Regions from separate parts of the Streptomyces sp. NPDC057253 genome, predicted to be linked through region 1. Evidence: riboswitches for the same ligand, from Rfam matches in the RefSeq annotation. Region 1 holds a riboswitch; each other region holds the start of a gene.
The links. Region 1 has a riboswitch for cobalamin ahead of ACFULQ_RS27275 (prenyltransferase/squalene oxidase repeat-containing protein). Riboswitches for the same ligand answer to the same signal wherever they lie in the genome.
Positions count from the first base shown of each region.

Region 1 (5,155 bases):
GACGGTGGGTTCGGCGGCCCCGTCGTACGTCACGGAGACGTCCTCGAAGCGGATCACGGCGACGGCTCCTTGGGGGCGGGGGAGAGGAAGGCCGGCAGGAGGCCCACCAGGACGGCCGCGGCGGGCCACAGCGGGAGGGCGGGCGCGACGAGCGGGACCACGCCGGGGTTCAGGGCGGCCGGGTCCGTGACGCTCGCGAGGGACAGCGCCGCCGCGGCGGCCGCGCCGGAACCGGCGACCAGGACGGCACGGGGAGTCCAGCGGTCCGGCCGGTAGCGCGTGCGCGGGGTGCGGCGGCCGCCCAGCCGCAGGCCCGCGAGGGCGGCGGTCAGACCGGCGAGGAGGACGGGGAGGCCGTACGTGCCGCCTTCGGCGGTGAGCAGTCCGTACGTTCCCGCGCAGACCCCGAGCAGACCGCCGAGGGTGAGCGCGGTGGTCGTACGGCGGACCCGGGGCGCGACCTCGGCGGTACGGCCGTAGCCGCGGGCGTCCATCGCGGCGGCGAGGGCGACCGAACGCTCCAACGCGCCCTCCAGGACCGGGAGTCCGACCTGGAGGAGACCTCGCAGGCCGGTGTCCGGGCGGCCACGCAGCCGGCGGGCGGCGCGCAGGCGTTGGACGTCGGCGATGAGGTGGGGGGCGAAGGTGAGCGCCACGACCACGGCGACGCCGAGTTCGTAGAGGGCGCCGGGGAGGGACTTCAGGAGGCGGTGCGGGTTGGCGAGGGTGTTCGCGGCGCCCACGCAGATGAGGAGCGTGGCCAGTCTCAGGCCGTCGTAGAGGGCGAAGACGAGGGACTCCGCGGTCACCCTGCCGCCGAGCCGGATGCCCTGCGCCCAGTCGGGGAGCGGGAGTTCGGGGAGCGTGACCAGGACGTGGGTGCCGGGCACGGGGGAGCCGAGCACGACGGTGAACAGGAGGCGGACGAGGAGGACGGCGAGGGCGAGCTTGAGGAAGGCGGCGTAGGACCGGGACCAGGGGGAGGGCCGGCGGCACGTGGCCACCACGTGGGCGGAGACGGCGACGAGGAGCGCGAGGAGCAGCGGGTTGCCGGTCCGGGTGGCCGCGACACCGAGACCGAGAGCCCAGAGCCACCAGGCACCGGGGTGCAGGGACGCCGGGCGGGGGGCCGGCGGGGCAGGTCGGGTGCCGGTGTCGGGGTCAGTGCCGGTGCCGGTGCCGGGACCTGTGCCGGTGTCGGTGCCGTCCGTCGGGTGTCCGGCCTCGCTACGCATCGCGGCGGCGCCTCGCCTGCCAGGTCGCTGCGGCGGCCAGTGCCACTACGGCCGCCGCTCCCGCCCACAGGCCCAGCGACGGGCCGTCGTCGTGCTTCTTCTCGGCGGGTGCCGCCTTCTTCGACCCTGTCACCGCCTCACCGCAACCCGTCCGGGGGTACCCCGAGATCGCGCAGAGCAGGGCGTTCGTGTTGTAGCGGAGCGGCTTCGCGACCGTCGCCAGGGCCTCCGCGGTCGTCGCGTCGCGGGGCACCACCGCGCACGCGCCGCGCTGCGCCGGGGGCTGCTCACCGGAGGGCGCGTCCGCGGCCGTACCGAAGTCGATGACCAGGGCCACGCGCTTTCGGCCCTCCTGGGCCGGCGTGCGCGCGCAGATCGCCGTGAACGACGCCGACCCGCGGGGCCTGCTCGCGTCCGCCGAGTCCTCGCTCACCGCGAAGCGGAAGCCCTGGACGTCGCCGTCCGAGGGGACCGCGGTCGAGGGGCCCTGCGTGGCGTACGTCCAGGTCGTGCCGGTGCGGTCCCAGAAGGACCAGTAGCGGTAGCCGGTGGCGTGGGCCGGGCCCGCGACGGCGAGGAGCAGCCCGGCGAGGACGCCGAGGAGGGCCGCCCGGCGGATCACGGCTGCTTCCTCTTGTTGCGGGCGCTGAGGAGGAAGCCGATGCCCGCACCGGCGGCGAGGCCCGCGCCGACCATCCACCACACGGACGTACCGGAGTCGTCCTGGGACGCGCTGACCGGCGTCGGTCCGGTCGCGGTCAGCCGCTCCACCAGGTCCGTGCCGCCGAAGTCGCGCGGGTCGGTGCCGGTCGCCTCGGCGGCGAGGATCAGCTGGGCCCAGGCCGCCGGGCCGTTCTGCTCGGCCCACTTCGCGGAGTTCCGCTTCAGCCACTCCAGGGGCTTGCGCGCGGCCCCGGTACCGCCCTGCACGGCGAGTGCGACGACCGCGTCCGCCGTGTTGCCGTAGTCGGGCTGATTCTCGGCGCCGGGGAGAGCGGACTTCAGGTAGCCGTCCTTCGCGACGGCCGCGGCGAGATAGGCGGCTCCGTTGGTCGCGGCCCGCGTCCGGGTGAGGTCCGGCGCGTCGGCGCAGGTGAGCTCACCCCGGATGTCGGGCTTCGCCGTCAGCAGGTCCCTCCCCGACGCGGCGACGACCGCCGCCGCCGTCGCGTCCGCGTTGGCCCTGAGCTCGCCCTTCTTGTCCGGCTGGTAGGCGAAGGCGCCCCCGTCCGCACACGGCAGGGACAGCTTCAGCAGGGCGTCGTAAGGCGACTTCGTGCCGACGCGGACCTCCGGGACGGAGAGGTCCTGCGTGTGGAGCGCGCCGATCACCACGGACGTCGAGTTGGCGTCGCTGGCCCCGCCGGGCGCGTAGCCCCAGCCGCCGTCCTTGTTCTGGACGGACTTCAGCCAGGCCACCGCCTCGGTGACCGCGCTGTCGTGCCCGCCGACCGCGGAGAGGGCCTGGGCGGCGGCCGCGGTGCTGTTGGTGTCGACCATCAGCTTGGCGTCGCAGGCCTTGGCCGGGTTCGCGCGGAACGCCGGGAACGCCCCGTTCGCACACTGCTGTCCGGCCAGCCACTCGACGGCCGCGGCGGGAGGGTTTTCGTGGACCCGGTGCAGGGCGATCAGCGCGTAGGACTGCCGCCAGACCCCGTCGTACGTGGGGTCGCCGCTGCCGTAGAGCCCCGAGGGCAGGGACGGCTTCGGGGACGGCGATGCGGCGACGGCGGGCGTGGCCGTACCCCCGATCACGACGGCGGCGGCCAGGACCGCGGCGCTGCGGCGGACGTTCATGATCGGCGGATGCCCTTCTCCCTGCGGGGAACCGGGCAGCACGGGAGGACCCCCCCGGGCGGCTCGGCTCCGTATACCTCGACGGTGCCGCGCATCGGCCGGTTGCCGGTGCGCGCGAGCCGGTCACTGGCCGTGCGGGGCAGTCCGGCTCACCGCCTGTGGGGGCGGGTTACGGTTGCGGGTCAGCGCCGGAATTGCACCGGCTTTCCCCCGTACGGGTGTGATGACGACCCGGCTACTGTACTCGCCCGTAGGGAAGCGGCTGAGGGGCGCCTGTGCGGAGCTGCCTCCGTTGATCAGCCTGTGCGGAGCCGGAGCCGGTGTGCTCAGACCGCCACGTACGTCACCGGATCGCTCCCCGTCACCGCCTCCGCCCGCCCCAGCTTCACCAGCCGCCGCAGATGCGCCTCGGCCTCGGAGACCGCGATGTTCCGTGAGCCGTAGGGGATCTGGTCCCAGGGCCGGTTCCACTCCATGCGCTCGGCGAGCTGCCAGGGGGTGAGGGGCTCGGCGAGGAGGGAGCGCAGGTCGGTGAGGCGTTCCTCGTGGTGGGCGAGCAACTCCCGTACGCGCGCCTCGGCGTCGGTGAAGACGTGCTGGTGGGCGGGGAGGACCTCGGCGGGCGCGAGGCGGCCGATCCGCTCCAGGGAGTCGAGGTAGTCGCCCAGCGGGTCGGTCACGGTGGCGTCGTCGGGGTCCTCGTACAGGCCGATGTGCGGGGTGATCTCGGGCAGCAGATGGTCGCCGGAGAACAGACGTCCGCGGCCCGGCAGGTGAGCCGGGTGCTCCTCCTCCAGGTGCAGACAGACATGGCCGGGGGTGTGTCCCGGGGTCCAGATCGCGCGGAGTCTGCGGCCGGGGAGGTCCAGGAGCTCACCGGGGACGATCTCGCGGTCGGGCAACGCGGGCGAGAAGCCCGGGAGTTGGCGTCGGCGGGCGGTGCGCAGAGGCGCCACGTGCTCCTCCGGGGCGCCCGCCGCCTCCAACTTGGCCGTCATATAGGTGAACCAGCGCTCGGCCCGGGTCTCCCGGGTGCGCCGCACGATCGCGGAGTCCGCCGCGTGCATGGCGATCCAGGCGCCGGAGGCCTCCCGGACCTGTTCGGACAGACCGTGGTGATCGGGGTGGTGGTGGGTGATGACCACACCGTGGATCTCGCCGACGCCGGTCCCGCACGCGGTCAGTCCCTCGGCGAGGGTGTCCCAGGAGGCCGGGTCGTCCCACCCGGTGTCCACCAGCACCGGACCCCGGTCGGTCTCGACGACGTACACGAGCGTGTGGCCGAGGGGGTTGTCGGGGATGGGCACCTGAACGGACCGGACGCCGCCACCATGGTCGTACACCTGCGCCATGAGCTCCCCAATCACCGCGTTCCGGCCATCATAACTAGAACGGGTTTCGACGGTAGCCTGAGGTCACCAACAGCCGTGGCGTGCGGGCCGTGGACTCCTCCGAGTGGAACTGGTATCAGTTCCGTATCCGGTTATCTGATGGATCGTCAGCAAGCCGCCCCTGGGAGGCGTTCGCCATGGCCGAGCTCGTGGAACACGGACAGCTGTTCATCGGCGGGGAGTTGACCGACCCCCTGGGCAAGGACGTCATCGAGGTGATCTCCCCGCACACCCAGGAGGTCATCGGACGGGTGCCGCACGCCTCCCGCGCGGACGTGGACGCGGCCGTCGCCGCCGCCCGCACCGCCTTCGACGAGGGCCCCTGGCCGCGGATGTCCCTCGACGAGCGCATCGAGGTCGTCACCCGGATCAAGGACGCCATCGCGGTACGGCACGAGGAGATCGCCCGCGTGATCTCCTCCGAGAACGGCTCGCCGTACTCCTGGAGCGTCCTCGCCCAGGCCCTCGGCGCGATGATGGTCTGGGACTCGGCGATCACGGTCGCCCGGAACTTCGTCTACGAGGAGACCCGCGACGGAGTCCTCGGCCGCATCCTCGTGCGCCGCGAGCCGGTCGGGGTCGTGGCGGCCGTGGTGCCGTGGAACGTCCCGCAGTTCGTGGCCGCCGCCAAGCTCGCGCCCGCGCTGCTCACCGGCTGCACGGTGGTGCTCAAGCCGTCGCCCGAGTCGCCGCTGGACGCGTACATCCTGGCCGAGATCACCAAGGAGGCCG
Region 1 covers NZ_JBHUXV010000055.1:13,537-18,691, forward strand. Annotated here, with positions in the region: gene ACFULQ_RS27260 (ABC transporter ATP-binding protein) at 1-57, opposite strand, end outside; gene ACFULQ_RS27265 (energy-coupling factor transporter transmembrane component T) at 54-1,235, opposite strand; gene ACFULQ_RS27270 (SCO2322 family protein) at 1,228-1,857, opposite strand; gene ACFULQ_RS27275 (prenyltransferase/squalene oxidase repeat-containing protein) at 1,854-3,032, opposite strand; cobalamin riboswitch at 3,153-3,282, opposite strand; gene ACFULQ_RS27280 (MBL fold metallo-hydrolase) at 3,359-4,384, opposite strand; gene ACFULQ_RS27285 (aldehyde dehydrogenase) at 4,561-5,155, shown strand, end outside.

Region 2 (5,155 bases), on a different contig from region 1:
CGCTGCTCGCCGGCTGGGCGGTCGGCATGATCTACGGCACGGTCGCCGCGTACGGCGTCGCCTCCCCGACCCAGAAGCACTTCGGCGGCTCGGCGAAGGAGATCCCGGGCATCGGCGAGATCGGCTACATCGGCCTGACGGCGTTCGTCCTCAACGTCGTCGTCACGGTGGTCCTGACCTTCGTCCTGAAGGCGGCGAAGGCCCCCGACGGCATCGACGAGACCAGCCCGGAGGACTACACGGCGGACGCGGGCGACCCGGGGGTGGAGGTGGAGCTTCCGCCCGCTACCGCAGGAACCTCGCACTGACTCCTCAGGGGCGCGGGGCTGTTTCGATGTGCGGCTCCGCCGCGTGGACGCGAGCAACCCCACACACCCGGCAGCGGGCCACCGAGAGCAACCCTCCTCGGTGGCCCGCTTTCGTGCACACTCACCCGCATGACCATCCTGATCCGCCCCGCAGAACCCACCGACTACGAAACCCTCGGCGACATCACGGCAAGGGCCTACCTGAACGACGGCCTCCTCGCGTTCGGCGACGACGCCGACTGGTACTTCCAGGAACTCAAGAACGTGGCCAAGCGGGCCGCGGAAGCCGACGTCCTGGTGGCCACGGCGGACGACCGCATCCTCGGCGGAGTCACCTACGTCCCCTCCCCCGGCCCCATGGCGGAGCTGGCCCGCCCCGGAGAGGCCGAGATCCGCATGCTCGCTGTGTCCCACGAGGCCCGCGGCCAAGGCGTGGGACAAGCCCTCGTCCAGGCCTGCATCGACCGCGCGAGCGCCGCAGGCAGCCTCACCGGCCTGGTCCTGTGCACCCAGCCCACCATGCACACCGCCCACCGCCTCTACGAGCGCTTCGGCTTCACCCGAGCCCCCGAGCGCGACTGGCGGCCGGTCCCCGGCGACGACTTCACCCTCCTCACCTACCAGTTGACGCTCTGAAGTCGCCGCGACACAACATATGGGCCTGCTTCCACCACCCGGCACAAGATGTATGCTCATGCTCGCTGTCGCCGCAGGGGAATCCGGTGCGAATCCGGAACTGTCCCGCAACGGTGTACTCATGCGCGCACAAGCGCATATGAGGGTAAGTCCGAGGACCTGCCGACAGCACATCCGGCCACCGTGGCCCGGGTGTCATGACGTCCGGGCCTCGTGGAATGGGCCGGTGGACGCGACGCCGTGCGCGCTCGTGTGCTGCCCCCTGCCCTCCGCAAGGCCCCCGTGCCAGCGAGGGAGAGCCCCACGTGACCATCGCGCCAGCCGACCCGGCTTCAGCAGCGATCGAGCGGACCGAGCAGGAGAACGACGGCCCCGGTGCCGCGCTGCTGCGGACCCTGACCGAGCTGACCGCCGACCTTCCCGACGCGGACCCCGGCCGGGTCGCCGCCGCCGCGCTCCGCGGCCGGTCCGCCCGGGCCGACGAGTCGGAGTTGCGGGAGCTGGCCACCGAGGCCGCGGCCGGGCTCATCTCCGAGGACCCCGCCTACAGCAGGCTGGCCGCCCGGCTGCTGACGATCTCCATCGCCGCCGAGGCCGCCTCGCAGGGCGTCACCTCGTTCACCCGATCCGTCGCGGTCGGGCACCGCGAGGGTCTGATCGCCGACCGTACGGCCGAGTTCGTACGCATCCACGCCGACCGCCTGGACTCGCTCATCGACCCTCAGGGGGACGACCGCTTCGGCTACTTCGGCCTGCGCACCCTGCACAGCCGCTACCTGCTCCGGCACCCGATCACCCGCAAGGTCATCGAGACGCCCCAGCACTTCATGCTCCGGGTCGCCGCCGGTCTCGCCGAGGACGACACCAGGCGGGCTCTCGACGAGGTCGCCGCGCTCTACGGGCTCATGAGCCGACTCGACTACCTCCCCTCCTCCCCCACCCTCTTCAACTCCGGCACCCGGCACCCCCAGATGTCGTCCTGCTACCTCCTCGACTCCCCGATGGACGAGCTGGACTCCATCTACGACCGCTACCACCAGGTGGCCCGGCTCTCCAAGCACGCGGGCGGCATCGGCATCGCGTACTCCCGCGTCCGCAGCCGCGGTTCGCTGATCCGCGGCACCAACGGGCACTCCAACGGCATCGTCCCGTTCCTGAAGACGCTGGACGCGAGCGTGGCCGCCGTGAACCAGGGCGGCCGGCGCAAAGGTGCCGCCGCGGTCTACCTGGAGACCTGGCACTCCGACATCGAGGAGTTCCTGGAGCTCAGGGACAACACCGGTGAGGACGCCCGCCGTACGCACAACCTGAACCTCGCGCACTGGATCCCGGACGAGTTCATGCGGCGGGTGAACGCGGACGCCGAGTGGTCCCTCTTCTCGCCCGCCGATGTGCCCGAACTGGTCGACCTGTGGGGCGAGGGGTTCGACGCGGCCTACCGGAAGGCCGAGGAGCGGGGCCTCGCCCGCAAGACCATCCCCGCCCGGGACCTGTACGGCCGCATGATGCGCACCCTCGCGCAGACCGGCAACGGCTGGATGACCTTCAAGGACGCCGCCAACCGCACCGCCAACCAGACGGCCCTGCCCGGGCACACGGTCCACTCCTCCAACCTCTGCACGGAGATCCTGGAGGTCACCGACGACGGGGAGACGGCGGTCTGCAACCTGGGCTCGGTGAACCTCGGCGCGTTCGTCGACCCGGCGGCGGGCGACCTCGACTGGGAGCGGCTGGACGCCACCGTCCGCACCGCCGTCACCTTCCTGGACCGGGTCGTCGACATCAACTTCTACCCGACCGAGCAGGCCGGGCGGTCCAACGCCAAGTGGCGGCCGGTGGGCCTTGGCGCGATGGGCCTCCAGGACGTCTTCTTCAAGCTGCGGCTGCCCTTCGACTCGCCGGAGGCCAAGGCCCTCTCCACGCGGATCGCCGAGCGCATCATGCTCGCCGCCTACGAGGCCTCCGCCGACCTCGCCGAGCGCAACGGTCCGCTTCCGGCATGGGAGAAGACCCGTACCGCGCGGGGCGTGCTGCACCCCGACCACTACGACGTCACGTCGAACTGGCCCGAGCGCTGGGCCGCACTGCGTGAGCGCATCGCCACCACCGGTCTGCGCAACTCCCTGCTGCTCGCCATCGCGCCCACCGCGACCATTGCCTCGATCGCCGGGGTGTACGAGTGCATCGAGCCGCAGGTCTCCAACCTGTTCAAGCGCGAGACGCTGTCCGGGGAGTTCCTCCAGGTCAACTCGTACCTGGTGCGGGAGCTCAAGGAGCTCGGCGTCTGGGACGCCCGCACCCGTGAGGCGCTGCGCGACGCGAACGGCTCGGTGCAGGACTTCGCGTGGATCCCCGCGGACGTACGGGCGTTGTACCGCACGGCATGGGAGATCCCGCAGCGCGCGCTGATCGACATGGCGGCGGCGCGGACCCCGTTCCTCGACCAGTCGCAGTCCCTGAACCTGTTCCTGGAGACGCCGACCATCGGCAAGCTCTCCTCGATGTACGCGTACGCCTGGAAGTCCGGGCTCAAGACGACGTACTACCTGCGCTCGCGCCCGGCGACGAGGATCGCCCGCGCGGCTCAGGCCACTGTCCCCGTCCAGCAGGTGACGTCGGAAGAAGCGATCGCCTGCTCCCTTGAGAACCCCGAGTCCTGCGAGGCCTGCCAGTAATGACCACCGAAGCCAAGAACCTTCTCGACCCGGGCTTCGAGCTGACCCTCCGCCCCATGCGCTACCCGGACTTCTACGAGCGCTACCGGGACGCCATCAAGAACACCTGGACCGTCGAGGAGGTCGACCTCCACTCGGACGTCGCCGACCTCGCGAAGCTGTCCCCGGCCGAGCAGCACCTCATCGGCCGGCTGGTGGCCTTCTTCGCGACGGGTGACTCGATCGTCGCGAACAACCTGGTGCTGACGCTGTACAAGCACATCAACTCCCCCGAGGCACGCCTCTACTTGAGCCGCCAGCTCTTCGAGGAGGCCGTGCACGTCCAGTTCTACCTGACGCTGCTCGACACCTATCTGCCCGACCCGCAGGACCGCGCCGCCGCCTTCGACGCCGTCGAGAGCATCCCCTCCATCCGCGAGAAGGCGGAGTTCTGCTTCAAGTGGATCGACGAGGTGGAGAAGCTGGACCGGCTGGAGTCCCGGGCCGACCGCCGCCGTTTCCTGCTCAACCTGATCTGCTTCGCCGCGTGCATCGAGGGCCTCTTCTTCTACGGCGCCTTCGCGTACGTCTACTGGTTCCGCAGCCGGGGTCTGCTGCACGGTCTCGCCACCGGCACCAACTGGGTGTTCCGCGACGAGACCATGCACATGTCCTTCGCCTTCGACGTGGTCGACACCGTGCGCAAGGAGGAGCCGGACCTCTTCGACGACGAACTCCAGCGGCAGGTCACGGACATGCTGGCGGAGGCCGTCGAGGCGGAGCTCCAGTTCGCGCGCGACCTGTGCGGTGACGGCCTGCCCGGCATGAACACCGACTCGATGCGCCAGTACCTGGAGTGCGTCGCCGACCAGCGTCTGACCCGGCTGGGCTTCACCCCGGTGTACGGCTCCGAGAACCCGTTCTCCTTCATGGAGTTGCAGGGTGTCCAGGAGCTGACGAACTTCTTCGAGCGGCGGCCGTCCGCGTACCAGGTGGCGGTGGAGGGCACGGTCGACCTCGACGAGGACTTCTGACCGCAAAGTAAGGAACGGCCAGTGGACGGCCCATGGAGCTTCCATGGGCCGTCCATGAGGCTGCTATGGGGCAGCAAAGATCTCCTCTGGCTTCTTCTCCCGCCTTCACACCCGCCGCTAGCTTCTGGCACGTCATGCTCATGACTGCGTGATCTGCCGCCGCTGCGCGCGTCACGGGCCTGCCTGTAACCCCACCGATGGAGGCAGTACCCCATGCGTGAAATGCCCCGACGGAGCCTGCGAAGACTCCTGACCGCAGCGATACCCGCCCTCGCCCTCGGCCTCGCCGGATTCGCGGCCGTACCGGCGCACGCGACGCCGGCGACCACCCACACCTCCCGGGTGACGCAGAACAGCAAGGCGCTCACCTCCCCCGACCGGCAGACCTTCCACACCACCGGCAAGGCCGGCCAGAAGGTCCCGACCACCCACCTGTGCGCCACCCCGGCCGCGGGTCACGCGTCCTGTTTCGCGCAGCGCCGCACCGACATCAAGCAGCGTCTCGCCACCGCGCTGGCCTCCG
Region 2 covers NZ_JBHUXV010000084.1:27,808-32,962, reverse strand. Annotated here, with positions in the region: gene mctP (monocarboxylate uptake permease MctP) at 1-308, shown strand, start outside; gene ACFULQ_RS34220 (GNAT family N-acetyltransferase) at 438-944, shown strand; cobalamin riboswitch at 990-1,126, shown strand; gene ACFULQ_RS34215 (ribonucleoside-diphosphate reductase subunit alpha) at 1,250-3,619, shown strand; gene ACFULQ_RS34210 (ribonucleotide-diphosphate reductase subunit beta) at 3,619-4,632, shown strand; gene ACFULQ_RS34205 (putative Ig domain-containing protein) at 4,846-5,155, shown strand, end outside.
Region 2: another riboswitch for cobalamin. It lies ahead of ACFULQ_RS34215 (ribonucleoside-diphosphate reductase subunit alpha); the one in region 1 lies ahead of ACFULQ_RS27275 (prenyltransferase/squalene oxidase repeat-containing protein).

Region 3 (5,155 bases), on a different contig from region 1:
GCGTGCGGTGAGCCGGAAGAAGCCGCCGTAGGCCGCGTCGACGTGGAACCACAGGTCCTCGCGGCGGGCCAGGTCCGCCAACCGGGGCAGCGGGTCGACGGTGCCGGTGTCGGTGGTGCCCGCGGTGGCCACCAGCAGGAACGGCCGCAGCCCGGCGTCCCGGTCGGCGCGGATCATCGAGGCGGCCGCGCGCGGGTCCATCCGCAGGTCCGGGGTGTGCGGCACGGTCCGTATGTGCGCGGCGCGGATCCCGGCGAGACGGGCGGCCTTGGCGACTGAGTGGTGGGCGAAGGCGGTGGTGTAGACGGTGCCGCCGGCGAGGTCCTCGCCGAGCCCGTGGTGCCGGGCGGCGACGGTCGCGGAGAACGTGGCCATCGAGCCACCGCTGGTCAGCAGCCCACCACTGCCCTCCGGCAGCCCGCACACGTCCCTGGCCATCCAGCGGATCACGCTCTCCTCCAGCGCCGCGAGCGCCGGGGCGACCGAGGCCAGGCCGCCGTAGCGGTTGACGGCACGGGTGTAGAACTCGGCGAGCGCGGCCGTGTACAGCCCGCTGCCCGGGATGTACGCCAGGTGGCCGGGCCCGGCCGTCTCCAGAGCGCAGTCGGCGGCCTCGTCCAGGCGCGCGAGCAGCGCCTTCAGACTGCCGCCCCGGGCGGGCGGCGGCGCCAGGAGGGACTCCACGAGCTCGGCCTCGGCCCGCGGCGGCAGGGGGCTGGTCGCGGGGCGGGCGGCGAGGTTCTCGGTGCGGTCGACAACACGGTCCAGGACGAGACGGCCCATCTCGGCCATGTCGGCGCGGTCGGGTTCCAGGGGAAAGGGGTGCATGGGGCTACGATGCGCCGCCGACCCCGGCATCCGATGGCGCAGCGAGTGCCCGTACGGCCCTTTGGCGCACGATCGTTCTTCGATGGCACCGATATGCTGCATTTCATGCCACGCCCCCTGTACGACCGTATCGACCGGGCGATCCTGGACCACCTCCAGCGTCACGGCCGCACCCCCAACGTCGACCTCGCCGAGGCCGTACGCCTGTCCCCCTCGTCCTGTCTGCGCCGCACCAAGGCGCTGGAGGAGGACGGGGTGCTGGCCGGCTACCGGGCCGACCTGGACCGTGAGCGCCTGGGTCTCGGACTGACGGTGTTCCTGTCCCTCAAGGTCGAGCACTCGCGCACCACGGCCCAGGTGGTCGAGGAGGCGCTGAAGTCGATCGACCACGTGGTCGCCTGCCATGTGGTCTCCGGCGACGCCGACTTCTTCGTCGAACTCGCCGTGCCCGACCTGCGCACCTTCGAAAAGGTGCTCACCGACCAGATCCTGGCCATCGGTCCCGTCCGCGACGCCCGCAGCACCTTCTGCATCCGCACCGTCGTCGACCGCGGCCCGCTGCCCCTCACCTCCTGGCCCAAAAAATCGAACACATGATTGAATTCGGGCATGCGATCGTTCCCCGACGACCTCGCCCGGGCACAGCGGGAGTGGAGCGCCACGTACCGGCGGCTCGCCGACCACCCCGACCGCACCGAGCTGCGCCGACGCCTGCACCGGCTGTCGACCGAGACGTACTTCCATCCCCACTGGGAGCGGCGGCGGCCCCGCCCGGCCGAGTGGTGGGCACTCCGTGACCTCGGCCGGTCGGCCGGCTCCGAGGACCAGACCGGCCGGCTCGACCGATGACGGACCGAAGTGCGGGACCGTACACCGCGGACGATCCTGAAGACATGTCCGGCCCGATCCGAGTGATCGTCCACCCGCCCTCCCCCACGGGCGGCCGCCGCGTACGCGTGGACGGCGAGATCCTGGGCCTCGCCCACAACCTGACCGACGTGGCCGAGTTCCTCCGCCGAGCGGGCCTGGAGATCGACGCGGCGGAGGTGGCGGAGTCGACCTGGATCGACTGGCGCGGGGTGGGACCGGACCGGTGGGGGCCGGAGGAGTGAGGCGAAAGCCGCCCCGGCTGCCGGGGCGCGGTCCACGTGGGCCGGTCCGCTCGCCCACCCGGACGCCGCGTCGGCACGCACCGCCGCAATCGCCACCGCCATCACCCCGTGAGCGGGGCTCTTCAGCCCTACCAGGACCAGGACAGGGCTAGGACACCTGCTTCAGCAGCCCCCGTACCGCCTCGTCCACCACCCGGTACCGCACCACACGCCCCTCCTTCTCTCCCGCCACGACCCCGGCCGCGCGCAGCAGCCGTAGCGCCTGGGACACGGCCGGGTCGTTCATGCCCGTCGCGATCGCGAGGTCGGAGACCGCGAGCGGGCCGGTGCGGTGCAGGGCGAGGAGGAGGGAGAGGCGGTTGGGGTCGGCGAGGAGGGCGAAGCGGTCGGACCAGGTGCGCACGTCCCCCGGGTCGCCGATCGCGGCTATGGCGTCGCACACCCGGTGTCCGTCGATGGTGCGGCGATCGGCTCGGTCGGCCGGGACGAGGTGCATGGGCTCATCCTCGCAGGCGACCGTATGTGATCTTCCATACCTGCGCAGGTGCGCAGCTATGCAGGGGAGGCCGGCACCCCCTACGGTGAGCGGGCCGTGGTGCTCGGGAAGCCGGTGACGACCCCTCAAGGTCCAGACCGGCGCGGCCCTCGCCACTGTGATCGGGAAGTGTCCGTGCCGTCGAAGCCACTGGTCGTACGACTGGGAAGGCAGGCGCTGACACGCAGGACCCGTAAGCCAGGAGACCGGCCACGGCACGTCAGGAACTGATCCACGAGGTGTTGGAGCTGACCGTATGACCGAGCCTGCCCTGTCCAGGGCCACGAACCCTGCCACGGGGGCCGGTGCCGATGTCGGCGCCCCAACTGGTTTCCGCTGGCGGCGTGAGGACACCGTCAAGACCGTCGGACTGCTGGCGACGATCGCCGCCCTGCACGTCGTCGCCTTCGGCATCCTCTTCCTGCTCGTCGTCCCCGCCCACTACGAGGTCGGCACCAAGGCCTTCGGCGTCGGACTCGGCATCACCGCCTACACCCTCGGCATGCGGCACGCCTTCGACGCCGACCACATCGCCGCGATCGACAACACCACCCGCAAGCTGATGGCCGACGGCAAGCGGCCGGTGTCGGTGGGGTTCTGGTTCGCCCTCGGACACTCCAGCGTCGTCGTCCTGCTCGCCGCGCTCATCGCCGGCGGCACCCAGCTCGCCGGCAAGGTCATGAACGAGGGCTCCAGCACCCACCAGGTGCTCGGATTCCTCGGTACGACCATCTCCGGCACCTTCCTCTACCTCATCGCCGCCCTCAACCTGGTCGCCCTGATCGGCATCCTGAAGGTCTTCCGGGCGATGCGGGCGGGGTCCTACGACGAGAAGGAGCTGGAGCAGCACCTGGATTCCCGGGGCTTCATGAACCGGATCCTCGGACGCCTCACCAAGTCCGTCACCCGCCCCGGGCAGATGTTCCCGCTGGGCTTCCTGTTCGGGCTCGGCTTCGACACGGCCACCGAGGTCACGCTGATGGTGATGGCCGGGTCGGGCGCGGCCGCCGGACTGCCCTGGTACGCGATCCTGTGCCTGCCCCTCCTCTTCGCCGCCGGCATGAGCCTGTTCGACACCCTCGACGGCACCTTCATGAACTTCGCCTACCAGTGGGCCTTCTCCAACCCGGTGCGCAAGGTGTTCTACAACCTCGCCATCACCGGACTGTCCATCGCGGTCGCCTTCTTCATCGGCACGATCGAGCTCGTCGGCGTCCTGCACGACAAGTTCGCCCTCACCGACGCCCTCACCACCTGGATCGCCGAGATCGACCTCGACAACGTCGGTTACGTCATCGTCGGCCTGTTCGTGGTGGTGTGGGCGGCGGCGATCGCCTACTGGCGGCTGGCCAAGGTGGAGCAGCGGTGGGGCATCAGCAGTTCCTGAGGGACCAGATCGGGCGCCCGTTGCAGGAGTTGCTGCTGTCGCGGTAGGAGCCGGCGCCGACCCAGTTCTCGGCTTGAACGGAACCCAACCCTTTCAAACGTTTCAAGCGGAGCCCGTCCCTTCGAGCAGCGCCCGCCCCGCCGGGGTGACGGTGTGCACGACATGTCTGCCGCGGCGCACGCTCAGCAGCAGCCCGGCCCGGCGCAGCACCGCCGTGTGCTGGCTCGCGGCCGCCCCGGAGATCCCGAGCCGCCGGGCGAGCTCACCGGTCGTACGGCCGGTCTCGGCGTCCTCGAGGATCGCCGCGCGGGTCCGGCCGATGAGCGCGGCGAGGCCGGCGCCGGACACGGGGCGGCCGGGTGGCCGGACCCAGCCGAGGGCGGGCTGGATGGGGTAGACGAGGACCGGCGGCAGCTCGGGGGCGGCCACCGTGACCGGTCTGCGCAGGCAGAACAGGGAAGGCTGGAGCAGCAACCCCCTTCCACCGAGACGGAGTTCGCGCTTGACGGGATAGTCGGCCTCCAGCACCGGCGGCCGCCAGCGCAGCACGGGACCGAAGCTCGCCAGCAGCCCGTCCGTGCCGCCGTCCAGCACCTCGCGGGCCCGGACGGCCCGGTCGGCGTCCACCTGGGCCCGGATGTGCGGCCAGAACGGGGCGAGCGCGTGCCGGTGGTAGCCGTGCAGGGCGGCGCCCAGGCGGCGCAGCGCCGGGGGTTCGCCGTCGGCCAGGGCGCGGGCCTCGGACGGCAGCGGGCGGGTGCGGCGCGGGGAGGCGGCGAACGCGGTCAGGTCCCTGCGCAGCGCGGTGCGGGGCGTGCGCAGCACGGTGTCGACGGCGTCCTCCAGGTCGTGGCGGCCGTCGAGGTGGGGGGTGAGGAAGTCCGGTGTGTAGCCGCGCGCCGGCAGCAGCGCGGCGAGCAGCGCGGGCGCCGGGCGCAGCCGTGCGCGGACCAGCCGCCGCCAGTCGCCGAAGAGCAGCGGCGCGTCCTGCCCGGCGAGCGCCTGGAAGCTGTTGGTGATCTCCCAGAGCGGGTCGGGGGCGGCGGCCACGCGCACACGTGCGAGGTCGTCGGCGGTGAAGTGCACCCGCAGCATGGGGGGGTTCTCCGATGGTGGTCGGTCATCGGGTGGGGGGCGGTGCGCTTCGACGATGACGGAGTGCCGGGGGCGGGGACAAGGGGGCATTCGGTCAGCCCGCCCGTCCTCCGCCTCTCGGCGAGATCGATGCCACCTCTCGACGAAGCCGGTGCCTAGACCCCCTCCTCGGCGAGGCCGGTGCCACCTCTCGGCGAG
Region 3 covers NZ_JBHUXV010000107.1:15,622-20,776, forward strand. Annotated here, with positions in the region: gene ACFULQ_RS38080 (pyridoxal phosphate-dependent decarboxylase family protein) at 1-828, opposite strand, end outside; gene ACFULQ_RS38085 (Lrp/AsnC family transcriptional regulator) at 934-1,425, shown strand; gene ACFULQ_RS38090 (hypothetical protein) at 1,438-1,677, shown strand; gene ACFULQ_RS38095 (hypothetical protein) at 1,722-1,940, shown strand; gene ACFULQ_RS38100 (metalloregulator ArsR/SmtB family transcription factor) at 2,089-2,436, opposite strand; cobalamin riboswitch at 2,517-2,705, shown strand; gene ACFULQ_RS38105 (HoxN/HupN/NixA family nickel/cobalt transporter) at 2,732-3,862, shown strand; gene ACFULQ_RS38110 (ArsR/SmtB family transcription factor) at 3,965-4,957, opposite strand.
Region 3: another riboswitch for cobalamin. It lies ahead of ACFULQ_RS38105 (HoxN/HupN/NixA family nickel/cobalt transporter); the one in region 1 lies ahead of ACFULQ_RS27275 (prenyltransferase/squalene oxidase repeat-containing protein).